One region of the Metabacillus sp. B2-18 genome, then DNA from elsewhere that is predicted to be linked to it. Evidence: predicted binding sites of a transcription regulator. Region 1 holds the regulator's gene; the other holds the start of a gene.
The links. Region 1 encodes LexA, which represses DNA repair genes until DNA is damaged. Its sites were predicted from a motif close to CGAACATATGTTCG; they were not measured.

Region 1 (7,614 bases):
AGATCATTTTCATCAATATATTCTTGGTATCTTCTGTGTACTGTAGCCTTACTAACTTGAAACCCTAATCCCCTAAGAGTTGAAGCAATTTCTCCAAATGTTAGGTTTTTCTTCCTTAACTTAAGAATCTCTTCGATTGGTAAATCAATCTTCTCACGGCCCCCTCCCTTATCGATGTTTTTTAAATTTTTAAGAGGATTGTAACCATTCTCTATTGCCCGGTTCATGCCTCTTCTAATTTTGTAATTAACAAGCTTCCGTTGGAATTCTTCAATAGTTGCAAGAATACTCAGTACCATTTCATCTGTTTCGGACAGTTCAGGCTCTCCACGTTCATTAAGAGTGAAAATCTCAGCTTTCATTTTTCTTATTTCATGCAAAAGGGCTATTTTTGCGTGACCCCGTCCCAATCTTGTATCATCTTGAACTAATAATATAGATGCCTTCTTTTCTTTTAATATTGATAGAGCTTCAATAATTCCATCACGGTCTATGTCATATCCACTATGTCTTTCCTCTATTATCTTTATAACTTCAATATTATGTAGCGAAGCCAACCTTAATAGCTCCTCTTTTTGCCTATCAATTGATGAGTCTTGACTATCCTTCTCTGTACTTACTCTACAATAAACAACTGCCTTCATTATTAGATCATCCTCTACTTACTAGCAATTTGTTCAATTTGATAGATTTCATCCTTTTCAACAGGTACAAAAACAAATTCACCTGGCTTAATAACATTGGAGTGAATGCCGTTTTTATCCTGTACCCACTTTACAAACTCTTGTTTTGAAATCTGGCTTTTTACATTAAACTCATCAGCAATTGACCAAAGGCTGTCACCCTCTTGAATCTCTACTTGATGATACTTATCCAAACTTTCTGGTTCACCAGTATACGTTATTGCTAGTGTAATTGCAAAAAGGACTAGAAAAAATGATACTACATATGTAAAAGATTCTTTTTTCATATTACACACCTCATAGGAATATTTGTTCGTATTTGTTGAAATTAGTATAATACGAACGAATGTTCCAGTCAAGCGTTTTTCTCGAACTTATGTTTGTATATAAAGGTAAATGATGCTATAATAAACATAAATTAGAGGATCCGAGGTGTCACAGAGGATGACGAAACTATCAAAAAGGCAACAAGATATATTAACTTTTATTAAAGATGAGGTCCAAAAAAAGGGGTATCCACCTTCAGTACGTGAAATTGGAGAAGCTGTGGGTTTAGCTTCAAGCTCAACAGTACACGGCCATTTAGCTAGATTAGAGTCAAAAGGATTAATTAGAAGAGATCCTACGAAACCAAGAGCTATTGAAATTTTAGAGGAAGAAGAGACTCTTCATATTCCAAAGAGCAATGTTATTAATGTTCCAGTAATCGGAAAAGTAACAGCAGGTCTTCCAATTACAGCTATTGAAAATGTGGAAGAGTACTTTCCGCTCCCAGATCGATATATTTCAGAAGATGAACATGTTTTTATGCTAGAAATTATGGGTGAAAGTATGATAGAAGCTGGAATATTAGACGGTGATTTAGTAATTGTCCGACAACAGCAAACGGCTAACAATGGTGATATTGTTGTGGCTATGACAGAGGATGATGAGGCAACTTGTAAAAGATTTTTCAAAGAAAAAGACTACATTCGCTTACAGCCAGAAAATTCAACAATGGAACCTATAATTCTTCGAAATGTGAGTATACTAGGAAAAGTAATTGGAGTTTACCGCACGGTTCATTAAGCTTGCCTAATCAGGCAAGCTTTTTATTTGTAAATAAAAAAACTTAACACAAATTTGTGTTAAGTTTTTTTCTATTAATACATTGACATGTATTGTTCTCTTTCCCATGGGTGTACTTGAGTTCTGAACATATCCCACTCTATTTCTTTTGCTTCAATAAAGTGCTCAAATAAATGTTCACCTAAAGCATGCTTCATTGTGCTATCAGCTTTTAACAAGTCTAGAGCTTGAGCTAGTGTTGCTGGTAGGTCTACGATACCATTTTCAACACGCTCTTCCTTTGACATAACATAAATGTTACGATCAATAGGTTTTGGAGCTTGAAGCTTATTTTTAATACCATCAAGACCAGCAGCTAAAAGAACACTCATAGCTAGGTACGGATTTGCTGCAGGGTCAACACTGCGTACTTCTACACGTGTACTTAACCCACGTGAAGCAGGGATACGAATTAAAGGACTTCTGTTTTGTGCAGACCAAGCCACATAACATGGCGCCTCATAACCTGGTACAAGTCGTTTATAAGAGTTTACAGTTGGGTTTGTTACTGCTGTAAATGCAGGGGCATGTTTGATTACACCAGCAATAAATTGTCTAGCAGTATCACTTAATTGCAGTTCAGCGTTTGTATCTAAGAATGCATTCTCACCATTACTAAATAATGATAAGTTACAGTGCATACCAGATCCGTTTACACCAAACAATGGTTTTGGCATAAATGTAGCATGTAATCCATGCTTGCGTGCAATTGTTTTAACAACTAATTTAAATGTTTGAATATCGTCACATGCTTTAATTGCAGAAGCATATTTAAAATCAATTTCATGCTGACCAGGAGCTACCTCATGGTGAGATGCCTCGATTTCAAATCCCATTTCTTCAAGTTCTAGAACGATATCACGGCGGCAGTTTTCACCTAAGTCAGTTGGTGCTAAGTCGAAATATCCACCATTATCATTTAATTCTAATGTTGGTTCGCCTTTTTCGTCTAATTTAAATAAGAAGAATTCTGGCTCAGGCCCTAAATTGAAATCTGTAAACCCTAGTTCTTCCATCTCAGAAAGAAGACGTCGTAGGTTATTACGTGGATCACCAGCAAATGGAGTGCCATCTGGATTATAAATATCACAGATGAATCGTGCAACTTTTCCTTTTTCTGCTGTCCAAGGGAAGATAACGAATGTATCAATATCAGGATATAAGTACATATCAGACTCTTCGATTCGAACGAAACCTTCAATTGAAGATCCATCGAACATCATTTTATTATCAAGAGCTTTATCTAATTGGCTTACAGGAATCTCTACGTTTTTAATAGTTCCCAAAATATCTGTGAATTGTAGACGGATATATTTTACATTGTTTTCTTTTACTAAACTTACAATATCTTCTCTTGAATATTTAGCCACTTGAAAATCTCCTCTCCTATTTCAAAAAAGTTTTATATTCAATTTAATACTAACCAAATCAATGAAAGAACCTTGTCATGTCCCCTTGCCTTAATGTTGGACGATTAAAGCGTCCTGCCTGCATAAGCTCAGATTTTAAGAGCTTACGTAATTCAGCATCACTCAAATCAGGTTTTTCAACAGTTTTATGTTGCTCTTCTTTCTCTTCATTATGTGTACTGTTACGCGAGAAAATCTCTTTAATTCCAGCCAAGTTGACACCTTGTTCAATTAAATTACGAATCTCCAATAACTTGTCAACATCATTAAACGAAAACAATCTTCTATTGCTTTCAGTTCGAGCTGGAAAAATAAGTTCATTCTCTTCATAATAACGAATTTGTCTTGCAGACAGATCTGTGAGCTGCATAACAATTCCGATAGGAAATAGGGGCATTGAGCGTCGTATGTTATCACTCATGTTATTCGCTCCTTTTAATTAACTAATCTCATTATAACTTATGTAATATTATGTGTCAATCATGTGTAAGGTTACATAACATAGGATAATTACTTTCTATATGGTAATTATCTATCTATTGAAATTAACTTTTGCTCAATTAGAGAATCAACAGCACTACAAACAGCTATTTTTACATGCGTGTATGTTAGGCCACCTTGAACGTATGCAACGTACGGCTCTCTTAGTGGCCCATCTGCGGTAAGTTCAATGCTAGCTCCTTGAACAAAAGTACCTGCTGCCATAATGACATCATCTTCATATCCAGGCATATAGTTAGGATATGGTGTAACATGGGAATTTATTGGTGAGGCGTACTGAATTGCTTGGCAAAAAGCAACCATCAGGTTTGGGTCGTCAAATTGTACAGATTGAATCAAATCAGTTCTTATACTGTTCCACTTAGGACTTGTTTTCAAACCAATTTCTTCCAAAAAAGCTGAAGTAAATACTGCACCTTTTAACGCTTGGCCCACAACATGCGGTGCCAAAAAGAACCCTTGATACATTTCCTGAAGGCTGTATAGTGAAGCACCAGCCTCTGCTCCAATACCAGGTGAAGTCATTCTGTACGAACACGCCTCTATAAGTTCTTTTTTGCCGACTAAATAGCCTCCTGTTTTTGCAAGTCCACCGCCTGGATTTTTAATTAATGACCCTGCAATTAGGTCAGCTCCAATATGACATGGCTCCAATTCTTCCACAAATTCACCATAGCAGTTATCAACGAAAATGACAATATCTTCTTTAATAGATTTAACAAAATTTATCATTTCTTTAATATCTGATATTGTAAATGAAGGCCTTGTTGCATACCCTTTAGATCGTTGAATACCAATCATTTTTGTTTTAGGTGAAATGGCGTTTTTTACAGCTTCAAAACTTACAGTACCATCTCCGTTAAGGTCCACAGTATTGTAATCTATATTAAATTCTTTAAGTGAACCAATACCGCTACCTCTGATACCTACTATCTCTTCGAGTGTATCATATGGTTTTCCTGTTATATATAGAAGTTCATCACCTGGTCTTAAAACTCCGAAAAGAGCGATTGAAATAGCATGCGTTCCAGAGATAATTTGTGATCTTACTAAGCCAGCCTCCCCCCCAAACACATCTGCATACACTTCTTCTAAGGTGTCTCTGCCAATATCATCATATCCATAACCTGTTGATGGAATAAAGTGTGAGTCACTAATTCGATGCTTCTGAAAGCTTTTTAGCACCTTAAATTGGTTTACCTCACTGATAAAATCAATTTGGTCATGAATCTTAGATATTTTTTGTTCAGCATTTTCAACAATTGGGGCAATAGCTGCCCCATTTTTTAATAACTTAAACATGTTTATTACCCTCTCCGTTATACCTATCTAGCTGTCCATTTATAGCATGTGTCGGGAGAACAAACCCTTCGATTTCATACATTTCTTTCTCTTCGATAAATTCTAAGTGTTCAATAAGAGATTCAGTTTTCAATTGCGAAATTAATCTACCTTCATTTGCTGGTAGGTGGATGGAATAATGTTTCATTTCTTTTTTTGCAATTTTCTCCACCTTATTCATCAACATTTTTAAATCTTCTTCAGAAAAAGCAGAAATTGTTAAATAATCCTCCGTCGGGGATGGTACGAATGATTCCGGAGTCTGATCTTTTTTATTATAAACGGTCAAAATTGGTATATCAGTTACATCCAATTGTTCAAGAAGCTTATATACAGTCTTTTCATGATTTGCGTAGTCTTCATTTGAGCTGTCAACAACGTGAAGAATAAGATCCGCTTCTTTTACTTCTTCAAGTGTGGATCGAAACGCTGCTACAAGAGTTGTCGGTAAATCTTGAATAAAACCTACAGTATCTGTGATAAGAGCTTGATATGTTGATGGTAACAATACTTTTCTTGTCATAGGATCTAATGTTGCAAATAATAAATCTTCTTCAAAAGTACCTGCTGTTGTTAATCGATTAAATATCGTTGATTTCCCTGCATTTGTATATCCTACCAAAGCAATTTGAAATGCTTGGTTTTTCTTACGACGTTCACGATATCTGCTTCTGTGTCTAACTACAGTTGATAACTGCTGTTTTATTTCATTAATACGATTTCGAATGTGACGACGATCTGTCTCTAATTGAGTCTCCCCTGGCCCTCTTGTACCAATACCTCCCCCTTGACGTGATAAAGCAATACCTTGTCCAGTTAATCTCGGGAGCAGGTATTGTAGTTGTGCAAGCTCTACCTGAAGCTTACCTTCTTTTGATTTAGCACGTTGAGCAAATATATCTAAAATCAGTTGAGTACGATCTATAATTCGCACATCTACTATTGATGATAAATTTCTTAATTGACTTGGTGATAATTCATCATTAAAAACAACAATATCTGGACTAAATTCCTCAACTAAACTCAATAATTCATCTACTTTTCCTTTACCTATGTATGTAGCGGGATGTGGCCTCTCCCTTTTCTGTGTCATTTGGCTAAGTACTTCACCATTAGCTGTTTTCGTTAATGAAGCTAACTCCTCCATTGAGTAATGGAAATGTTCGTCAAGTATTGTTTGAAGCTGACAACCAACTAATATTACCTTTTCTTTTAGTACATCCAATGTATTATTCAATAAAAAACCCTTCCCTTACGCTATTTTTAGCACTTTAATCATATCAAACATTACTGTAATTCTCTAATTATTTCTGTTATAGACCTAGTATAAACAGTTTTGGACCTATAATATTCTTTTCCACCTGCATGCAAGCAGCAGCATACTAAAAAATAGAATTGACCTTTATGGAGGTTACATATACAATTATTTCGGCTGAATTAATACAACTGGGGGAATTATTTTGACTTGGGACGTTTTAAGTATTATTGGAACAATTGCTTTTGCGATTAGCGGCGCAATTGTAGCAATGGAAGAAGAGTATGATATATTAGGAGTATATATTTTAGGTATTGTCACGGCATTTGGCGGTGGTGCAATTCGAAATTTACTTATTGGTGTCCCAGTCAGTGCCTTATGGGAACAAGGAGTGCTTTTTCAGGTAGCCCTTTTTGCTATGACGATTGTTTTTTTATTTCCTAATCGATTATTACAACATTGGGAAAAATGGGGGAATTTTACTGACGCAATCGGTCTTTCCGCATTTGCCATACAAGGTGCTTTATATGCGGTTAACATGAATCACCCTATTAGTGCAGTAATCGTTGCAGCAGTATTAACAGGTAGTGGTGGAGGAATTGTCCGGGACATCCTTGCAGGACGTAAGCCACTAGTACTTCGTGCAGAAATTTATGCCTTTTGGGCAATTATTGCAGGATTTTTAATTGGCTTTAAGCTTGTTAACGAGCCCTTCGAACTTTATATTCTTTTTGGATTAATTGTATTACTTAGAGTTCTGTCTTATACATATAAGTGGCGTTTGCCAAACCGAAGTTTCAAACCATCAACAAACAATGAAACAATCTCAGGATAAATATAGAAAAAGGCAACTTTAATGGAGTTGCCTTTTTTAATTTTAGCTGATTTCCTGAAGTTCTTCTCTTGATCGACTAACTTTACATTTTATGTAAGTTTGAGTTGTATCAAACATGTCTGCAACATATAACGTTGCTCCATAATAGGTTTTTTCGTTAGTCATTTCTTCGTTAATAATATAATCATAAATTGCAGATTCAATATCTTGGAAGAATGGTAAAATTGCTTCGTTATTTTTAATTATTTGATATAGTTGAACTATTAAAAATGGATTTTTATCGTATTTTTCCACCAATTGATTAATGACAGATTCGTTAAGTGACAAGTTATTTTCAACAAGGTATTTTAGCTGTTCTAAAAATAATTTGTTATCACACATCCTAATCACTCCCTCTTATAGTTTGTATTCTAACATTTAGAGGGTGTTTTTGAAATCGTTTCCAATATTGTTTTTTATAGCTTTTTTCGATTGAAGATTACT
Region 2 (7,614 bases), 140 kb from region 1:
CCAGCTCTTGACAATATTTCTTTTTCTATAAGTGAAGGAACAGCGTTAGGAGTTGTAGGGGAAAGTGGGAGTGGCAAAAGCACACTTATCAAGAGCATATTAAGTATGGAAAGCATCCATTCCGGTCATATTCTTTTTTTAAATCAAGATATTCATAAGTTAAAAGGTAAGCAGAAAAGAGAGTTGTATAAAGATATTCAAATCATTATGCAGGATCCTTTTTCTTCATTGAATGCTAAGCTTCCAGTATGGAAAAGTATGGTTGAACCAATTAGTAATTTCCGTGATCGAAAAGATACCTTATACCCAAATCTTTCTTTATTTGACATTGCCAAGAAGGTTGGTAAAATGGTTGGATTAAAAGAAGAGCACCTTACTAAATATCCTCATGAGCTTAGCGGTGGTCAAAAGCAACGGGTTTCTATTGCTAGAGGGATTAGTCTTCATCCAAGATTACTTATATTAGATGAGCCCACCTCAAGTCTTGATGTTTCCATACAAGCTCAAATTCTAATGCTGTTAAAATCTCTTAAAAAAGAATTGCAAACTTCATTTTTATTCGTTTCACACGATTTAATGGCTGTACGTTTTTTATGTGATGAGATAGTAGTTTTAAAAGAAGGGAAGCTATTGGAACGCTTTTCTTCCGACGATATATTAAATGAAGAACGTCATGATTATACTAAACAACTTATACAGTATACTGCTATATAAAGCTGGCTAAGAAGGAGAAAGTAATGAGATCTGTGTTAACTTCAGCTCCTTTACATAAAGGAAGCATTTTTACACATCGTGAATACTTAACATTAGCAATTCCCCTGATCATATCAGGGATTTCTACGCCAATATTAGGAGCTGTTGATACAGCTGTTGTAGGAAGATTGCCTGATGCATCAGCAATTGGTGCCGTAGCACTTGGAGCTGTTATATTTAATACGATGTATTGGTTGCTCGGTTTTTTACGCGTAAGTACAACAGGACTTACTTCACAAGCGAATGGCGCAAATGATGCTAAAGAAATGGCTCTAGCTTGTTTACGCCCTATGTTTTTGGCTGTATTTATAGGATCGTTATTTATCATTTTACAGATTCCGATTTTAAAGCTCTCACTCTATTTATTTGGTACCTCAGAATCAGTAGGAGACCTTGTTTCTACTTATTTTTCGATTCGAATTTGGGGAGCTCCTTTTGCCCTTTTAAATTATGTTTTGATTGGATGGCTGATGGGGCTAGGTAAGGTAAAGCTTTCTTTAAGCACTCAAATTACAATGAATGTGCTCAACATTGTGTTAGATCTCTTATTTGTTCTCGTGTTTGGTCTAGGAGTGGCTGGGGTAGCATATGCAACGGTTATAGCTGAAATTAGTGCTATTTTTATCGGTCTATTCTTTATGATTCGTACAAAGTTGATTGACTTATCACTGATTCAATGGAGAATCTTAATTGAAAAAGCCCCTTTAGTGAAAATGCTGAAAGTAAATCGAGATTTTTTTCTTCGATCAATTTGCTTGTTAACAATGACGGTTACTTTTACAACAATAGGTGCAAGACTGGGAGAAACAGCACTAGCCGCTAATGCGATCTTATTACAAATTCATTATTTGATGGCCTATTTACTTGGAGGGTTTGCAAATGCTTCTAGTATTGTAGTCGGAAGATCCATTGGTAGTAAGCAGTTTCCTCTTTTTAAGCGAGCGTTATCACTATCTCTATTTTGGGGAACTCTATCAGCTTGTTTATTATCGTTAATTATGCTGCTGTTTGATGAGGGTATCTTCAATTTTTTTACAACGATAGAAGAAGTAAAGAATGCAGTTGTTGATTTAGGAATTTGGATGGTTATTTATCCAATCGCTGGTTTTTGGGCACTTCAATTGGAAGGGATCTTCGCAGGAGCGACAGATGCTAAATCGGTTCGAAACTCAATCTTTTTTGCGTTGCTTGCGTTTGTCATTGTAATCATCATATATGGTAAAGGTATTTCTCCACACGAACTATGGCTGTCATTTACTGTGTTTACTTTGGGTCGAACGGTATTTTTATCAATGTATGTTAGGAAGATTGAGAGAAGTAACTTTTAGGTAGGATGTTCAAGTAGAGAGCATTTTATTTGTAAATATAATGTGTATTGTCCTTCATAGATTGTCTGTTGAAGGACTTTTTCCTATTTGATTTAATAAGTTTGATTCTTCAGTGTTTTTAAACTAATAGGTGTAGCCACTTTTTCTCTCATCTTTATATCTCTAATAGCTTTTATAAGCAATTAATCCCATTGAAAATATTACCAAAATATGACACAATTTGATAGATTTCCTGATAAACTAGTAATAATTGTAATTTTAGATAATAATCGTTAATTCTATTAAAATTAGGTGAGGGTAATATGAGAAATTTGTTTTGGATTTTTTCGGCATTATTAATTATTTATGGACTAGCATCATTATGGACAAATAGAATAAACATTGGAATTGTGTTTATTCTATTTCTTGGAATGATCTGTTTAGTAGTAAGTATTTATTTCAAGAAGTTAAAACAATATGTTCAAAGAAGAAAAAAGATTAAAAGAACAATTATTATTGTTTTATCCATTGGACTACTTACTGCAGCAAGTTTAGAAGCATTGCTATTAAGCGGGATGATTGAAAAGGAGCCTCAAACCGTTGATTATATTCTCGTTTTTGGTGCTGGAGTAAAAAATGGTTCCCCAACCCCTGTGTTAAAAAACCGTTTGCAAAAAGCAATTGAAATACATGGTAAATATCCAGAATCAAACATAATCGTGTCAGGTGGACTTGATACTGGTGAGCAATACACGGAAGCTTTTGTTATGAAGGAATACCTTATTATTAATGGTATACCAGAGCAAGTAATAATAATGGAGGATAAAGCAACAAGTACAAAAGAAAATGCTGATTTCAGTCAAAAGCTAATGTCAGGGAAATCACAGGAAGTAATGGTTGTAACTAGTAATTATCATTTATTTCGTGCAAGTTATTATGCAAATAAAGCCGGACTTACTCCTTATCGTGCGGGAGCCCCTATACCACTAAGTATTGTTCCACTTACACATTTAAGAGAAATGATGGGGATAGGGAAAATGTTGGTGGAAGATGTCCTTGATTAGCTGGAAGCAAACTTTATAAGTGAAACTTATTGATTTATATCGATAGATAAGGTCTTATCTACATGAAAATGAATAAATCTTTGGAAAAAGGACGTATTACATGAGGATATAGTTAATAATGTTCGGTGCATTTAAGCATTACTAGAAGAAGGCTATTCGTTTACAACTGTTAATGAGGAGCTGAAATAAGAAAATGAAGGAGGAGTGAATACTAGACAAAGTGTTTCACTCCTTTTTTATTTATAACTATCGTGTCGTAGATTTGTATTTATTATCTCCCGGTAGAGTTTTAATGGTGTTCCATGCACCTATCGCATCTTTTCGAGGTTTTCCTTTATTGGTCGGATCTTGATAGAAATCTCTTATGAATTGATTATATTCAAATTGTGGCGAGATCTCTTTAGTGAATGAAGGATCTTTTTTTCGTTCTTCTTCTTCGTACCAAGCATTAACAACATCTTGAAACGTTTTTCCAGCATTGTTTTTAAAAAAGTTTTGTATGTAAGTAGAAAAATGAAATTGTTTGCCGATTTCTTTTATAAAAAACTCTCTGATATCTTGGCTGCATCTGTGATTTGGAATAATGACCGTATCTAAAGAGAGAGAATCATATTGTTTTGCTTGTGATGCTTTTTTCTTTGGAGCTTTAGTTATGACGCCCATTGATAGAAACATAATAATTCTTTCCGTTAGTTCTAATTTTGGTCCATATGATGGTATACCAAGTTCTTTACAAAAAGTAGCAAGCTCTTCTTTTAGCCAATAATAATTTTTAAAATCCTCTATGTTCATTTCTTTACATAACTTTGGTCTCATTATTTATTAAACTCCTTTAAAATTTGAAGATGATTTCGAACGTTTGTTCCATTATATAGAAAATTATGGAATCGGACAAGGGGGAATAGTAATAAAAAGTTATTTTTCATGCTATACCACTTTCCATAAGTTATAATAAAATAATAATAAAGGGGGATCTAATGAATACAAATAGAGAAAAATGGTCATCAAAATTTGGTTTTATCATGTCCTCAGCAGGGGCAGCGATAGGACTTGGGGCAATATGGAAATTCCCCTATGTAGCAGGTACGAGTGGTGGTGGAGCATTTTTACTACTCTTTATTCTGTTTACTGTTCTTATAGGTCTACCTATGCTGATATCAGAATTTATTATTGGACGTGGGGCTCAAAGTGAAGCTGTATCTGCTTATAAAAAACTAGCACCAAACAGTATATGGACAATTACTGGACCATTAGGAGTGATCGGCTGCTTTCTATTGCTTTCTTTTTACGCAGTTGTTGGAGGCTGGGTGCTGATTTATTCGATAATGGCAATTGGTGGTCGTGTGATTGAACCTAGTGTAAGTTATCCAGAGTTATTTGGTACCATTACAGGATCACCACTTATTACACTACTAGGTTTAGCTGTATTTTTACTTATAAACATGATTGTCATATCAGTAGGAATAAAAAATGGGATTGAAAAAGCAAGTAAGTATATGATGCCAATATTGTTTCTTCTATTTTTAATTTTGGTTGTTAGAGCGTTAACATTGGAAGGAGCAATGGAAGGAGTACGATTTTTCCTACAGCCTGACTTTTCAAAAATCACCGCTGAATCTGTTCTTTATGCACTTGGACAATCCTTCTTTGCATTAGCAGTTGGTTTTTCATGTATGGTTACATATAGTTCCTATTTAGAGAAAAATGTGAGCATTCCATCCTCAGCAAGTACTGTTGTTGTCATGAATATTCTAGTATCAATACTTGCAGGTCTTGCCATTTTCCCAGTTGTTTTTGCGTTTGGATTAGAACCAGCTGAAGGTCCGGGGTTGCTATTTATGGTGCTGCCTGCTGTATTTTCGCAAATGCCTTTGGGTGAGTTGTTTCTAGCTATATTTCTTTTGCTTTTCTTATTTGCAACCTTAACATCATCGTTTAGTTTATTAGAGATTATCGTTTCAGCATTCACTGAAAATAAAAGGTCTACACGTAAAAGAACAGCATGGGTATCTGGGGTTGTTGTGTTTTTTGCGGGAATTCCTGCAGCATTATCGTTTAGTAAACTTCAGAACTTTCATGTTTTCGGAAAAACAATATTTGATGCTACTGATTTCTTGGTTAGTAATATTATGTTACCGTTAGGCTGCTTGCTTATTGCTCTTTTTATCTCTATTAGAATGAATAAACAGCTAATAGAAGAAGAGTTCAGTATAGGTCATTCACTACCATCTTCGTTTTTAAAAGTATGGAGATTTCTTATGAAATGGGTAGTGCCAATTACCATTGTTGTTGTATTTTTAAGTACACTAGGTATTATTTAATTATAAACATGCTTAAAGAACGATGTCTGTATACAACATCGTTCTTTTTATATTTATTAAAAGTAATTTTTTATTGATAAACGATAAATATATATCTATAATTAATAATAGTTAGGTTATTAAACTACATAAAAAGGTGGAGATAAAACTTGTCTGTTTTATTAATACTTGGTGTTATGGCAATCCTATTCATCCTGTTTTTCAAGGAATCAATAATAATTCTTTTCGAAAAAAATCAAAAAAAAATGGATTTTCTTAAACGTACAAATTGGTTTCGTAATCCTTGGTTATCTGGACTTTTCTTATTTTTTATAAATGCCTTCCTCTTTTTCATAACAGGAGTTATTCTGTATACTTTAACGTTTTTTATGATTCCATTTGTTCATTTATTTGTGATGGTATTTGCAGTGATTGTAAGTGTTTTTGTATGGTGCATGATTAATTATACTTGGGAAGGCACAAAGCTTAGACGATTGAAAATGGGGGCGGTTGGTAGTAGTTTCTATCTGATTTTAACGATTGTTTTTTTATATTTCTTCATTACATTAAAGCCCGATTACCCTGGTGAAGATACATTTATGAGGGCGGTAGGAATCATTATGGCCATGATTGTTACTTCTGTTGCCTTTTTAACATGTTTTATTATGACTGGTTTTTCTAAAAGAGAAATGTAAATGTTAAAGAGCAAATAACTTATAAATAAAAAAGGAGCTGCTCAATTTGCGGCTCCTATTTCTATAAAAGTAGCAATCTATAAGTTTACTTTTTTAGCACCTAAATAACGAGGCTTCCAATACGTGTTATTCATATCAGAAATTGTTACACCTGTAGATGAGCCTGCATGGATAAATTTATTATCACCCATATAAATACCCGCATGTGTTGGACCTGGTGCAGTTGTTGTAAAGAAAACAAGGTCTCCTTTTTGTGGAGAAGAAACGGTTGTTGTTGCTTCCCATATTGTTGCCACCGTGCGTGGTATTTTTATTCCTTGTGTGTTATAAACATAACTTAAATAACCAGAACAATCAAATCCTGTAGGAGTGCTTCCACCCCAAACATATGGAACTCCTATATATTTTTTTGCCTCAGTAATTAGTGCTTCTGCATTTAATGTAATAGGTACAGTAGTTGTTGCTCCCGTTAATTTTAGAACTTGCCCTACATAAATTGAATCACTCGTTAAATTATTATACGTTTTTAACTGTGAAACACTTAAATTAGTTTTTGTAGAAATTTTCCATAGTGTATCACCAGATTGTACGGTATATGTTGTAGCAGTCGTTTCCATTGTAGGTGGTGGGGTAACTGCAGCTTGACCTTGTACTTTTAATACTTGTCCAACATAAATAAGGTCAGATGTTAAGTTATTTAACGTTTTCAAGTTTGTCACAGTCGTATTGAAGTTTTTTGAGATTAAAGAAAGGGAATCACCGGATTTTACAGTGTAAGTTGTTGCTACTTCAACTGGTGTTTCATGTGTATGTGGAGCAATTAATGATAATTCTTGTCCAACATAAATGGTAGAGGTCGTTAAGTTGTTGTATTGCATAATTTCCTGAACAGATAAGCTGTTATTATAAGATATTTTCCATAAAGAGTCCCCAGATTGAACTTTATATGTTACTTCATGGGCTGAAGTTTGTTTTGTAAATCCAATTGAAATGATCCCAAGAGTTGCAATCGTAAAAAGAAATTGTTTTTTCAAACACGACACGCTCCTTAGTGTTAGAATTCTGTTTCTGCGAAAGTCTGAATTCATCATAACGTGTTGATGAAAGATTTGATTATACCCCTAAAAATTTGGAGTAACTAGAGATATTATCCAATTCATCTTATAAATGTAAGCGTTTAACACATTTCTCGACAAAAAAGAAGGATTTTTCATAACTAATAAGAAATTACATAGTATAAAAATCGAATCGAATAAAGGTGATATTGATGAAAATATCAAAATTTGTAACACCCGAAATTATTTTCGGTAAAAACTCGATTAAACAAGCGGGTGAGGCATGTTTACGCCTTGGTGCAAAAAAGGTATTAATTGTGAGTGATCAAGGAGTTGCGGCAGCTGGCTGGCTAGAAAAAGTTGTTAATCTTTGTAAAGAATCTTGTCTTCCTTTTGCCATATATACAGATATTACGATTGATCCTAAGGATACAGAAGTG

Region 2: a site for LexA is predicted at 3,977-3,990, ahead of LPC09_RS11175 (DUF6434 domain-containing protein). Genes of this name have one in related genera too.

Annotation. Positions count from the first base shown of each region.
Region 1 is NZ_CP088245.1:2,070,541-2,078,154, reverse strand. It holds gene LPC09_RS10380 (YneB family resolvase-like protein) at 1-644, opposite strand, end outside; gene yneA (cell division suppressor protein YneA) at 659-970, opposite strand; gene lexA (transcriptional repressor LexA) at 1,128-1,751, shown strand; gene glnA (type I glutamate--ammonia ligase) at 1,826-3,160, opposite strand; gene LPC09_RS10360 (MerR family transcriptional regulator) at 3,219-3,620, opposite strand; gene LPC09_RS10355 (methionine gamma-lyase family protein) at 3,728-5,002, opposite strand; gene hflX (GTPase HflX) at 4,995-6,278, opposite strand; gene LPC09_RS10345 (trimeric intracellular cation channel family protein) at 6,502-7,131, shown strand; gene LPC09_RS10340 (hypothetical protein) at 7,174-7,512, opposite strand.
Region 2 is NZ_CP088245.1:2,212,661-2,220,274, forward strand. It holds gene LPC09_RS11160 (ABC transporter ATP-binding protein) at 1-714, shown strand, start outside; gene LPC09_RS11165 (MATE family efflux transporter) at 738-2,081, shown strand; gene LPC09_RS11170 (YdcF family protein) at 2,384-3,124, shown strand; gene LPC09_RS11175 (DUF6434 domain-containing protein) at 3,371-3,940, opposite strand; gene LPC09_RS11180 (sodium-dependent transporter) at 4,102-5,445, shown strand; gene LPC09_RS11185 (hypothetical protein) at 5,595-6,119, shown strand; gene LPC09_RS11190 (C40 family peptidase) at 6,197-7,153, opposite strand; gene LPC09_RS11195 (iron-containing alcohol dehydrogenase) at 7,387-7,614, shown strand, end outside.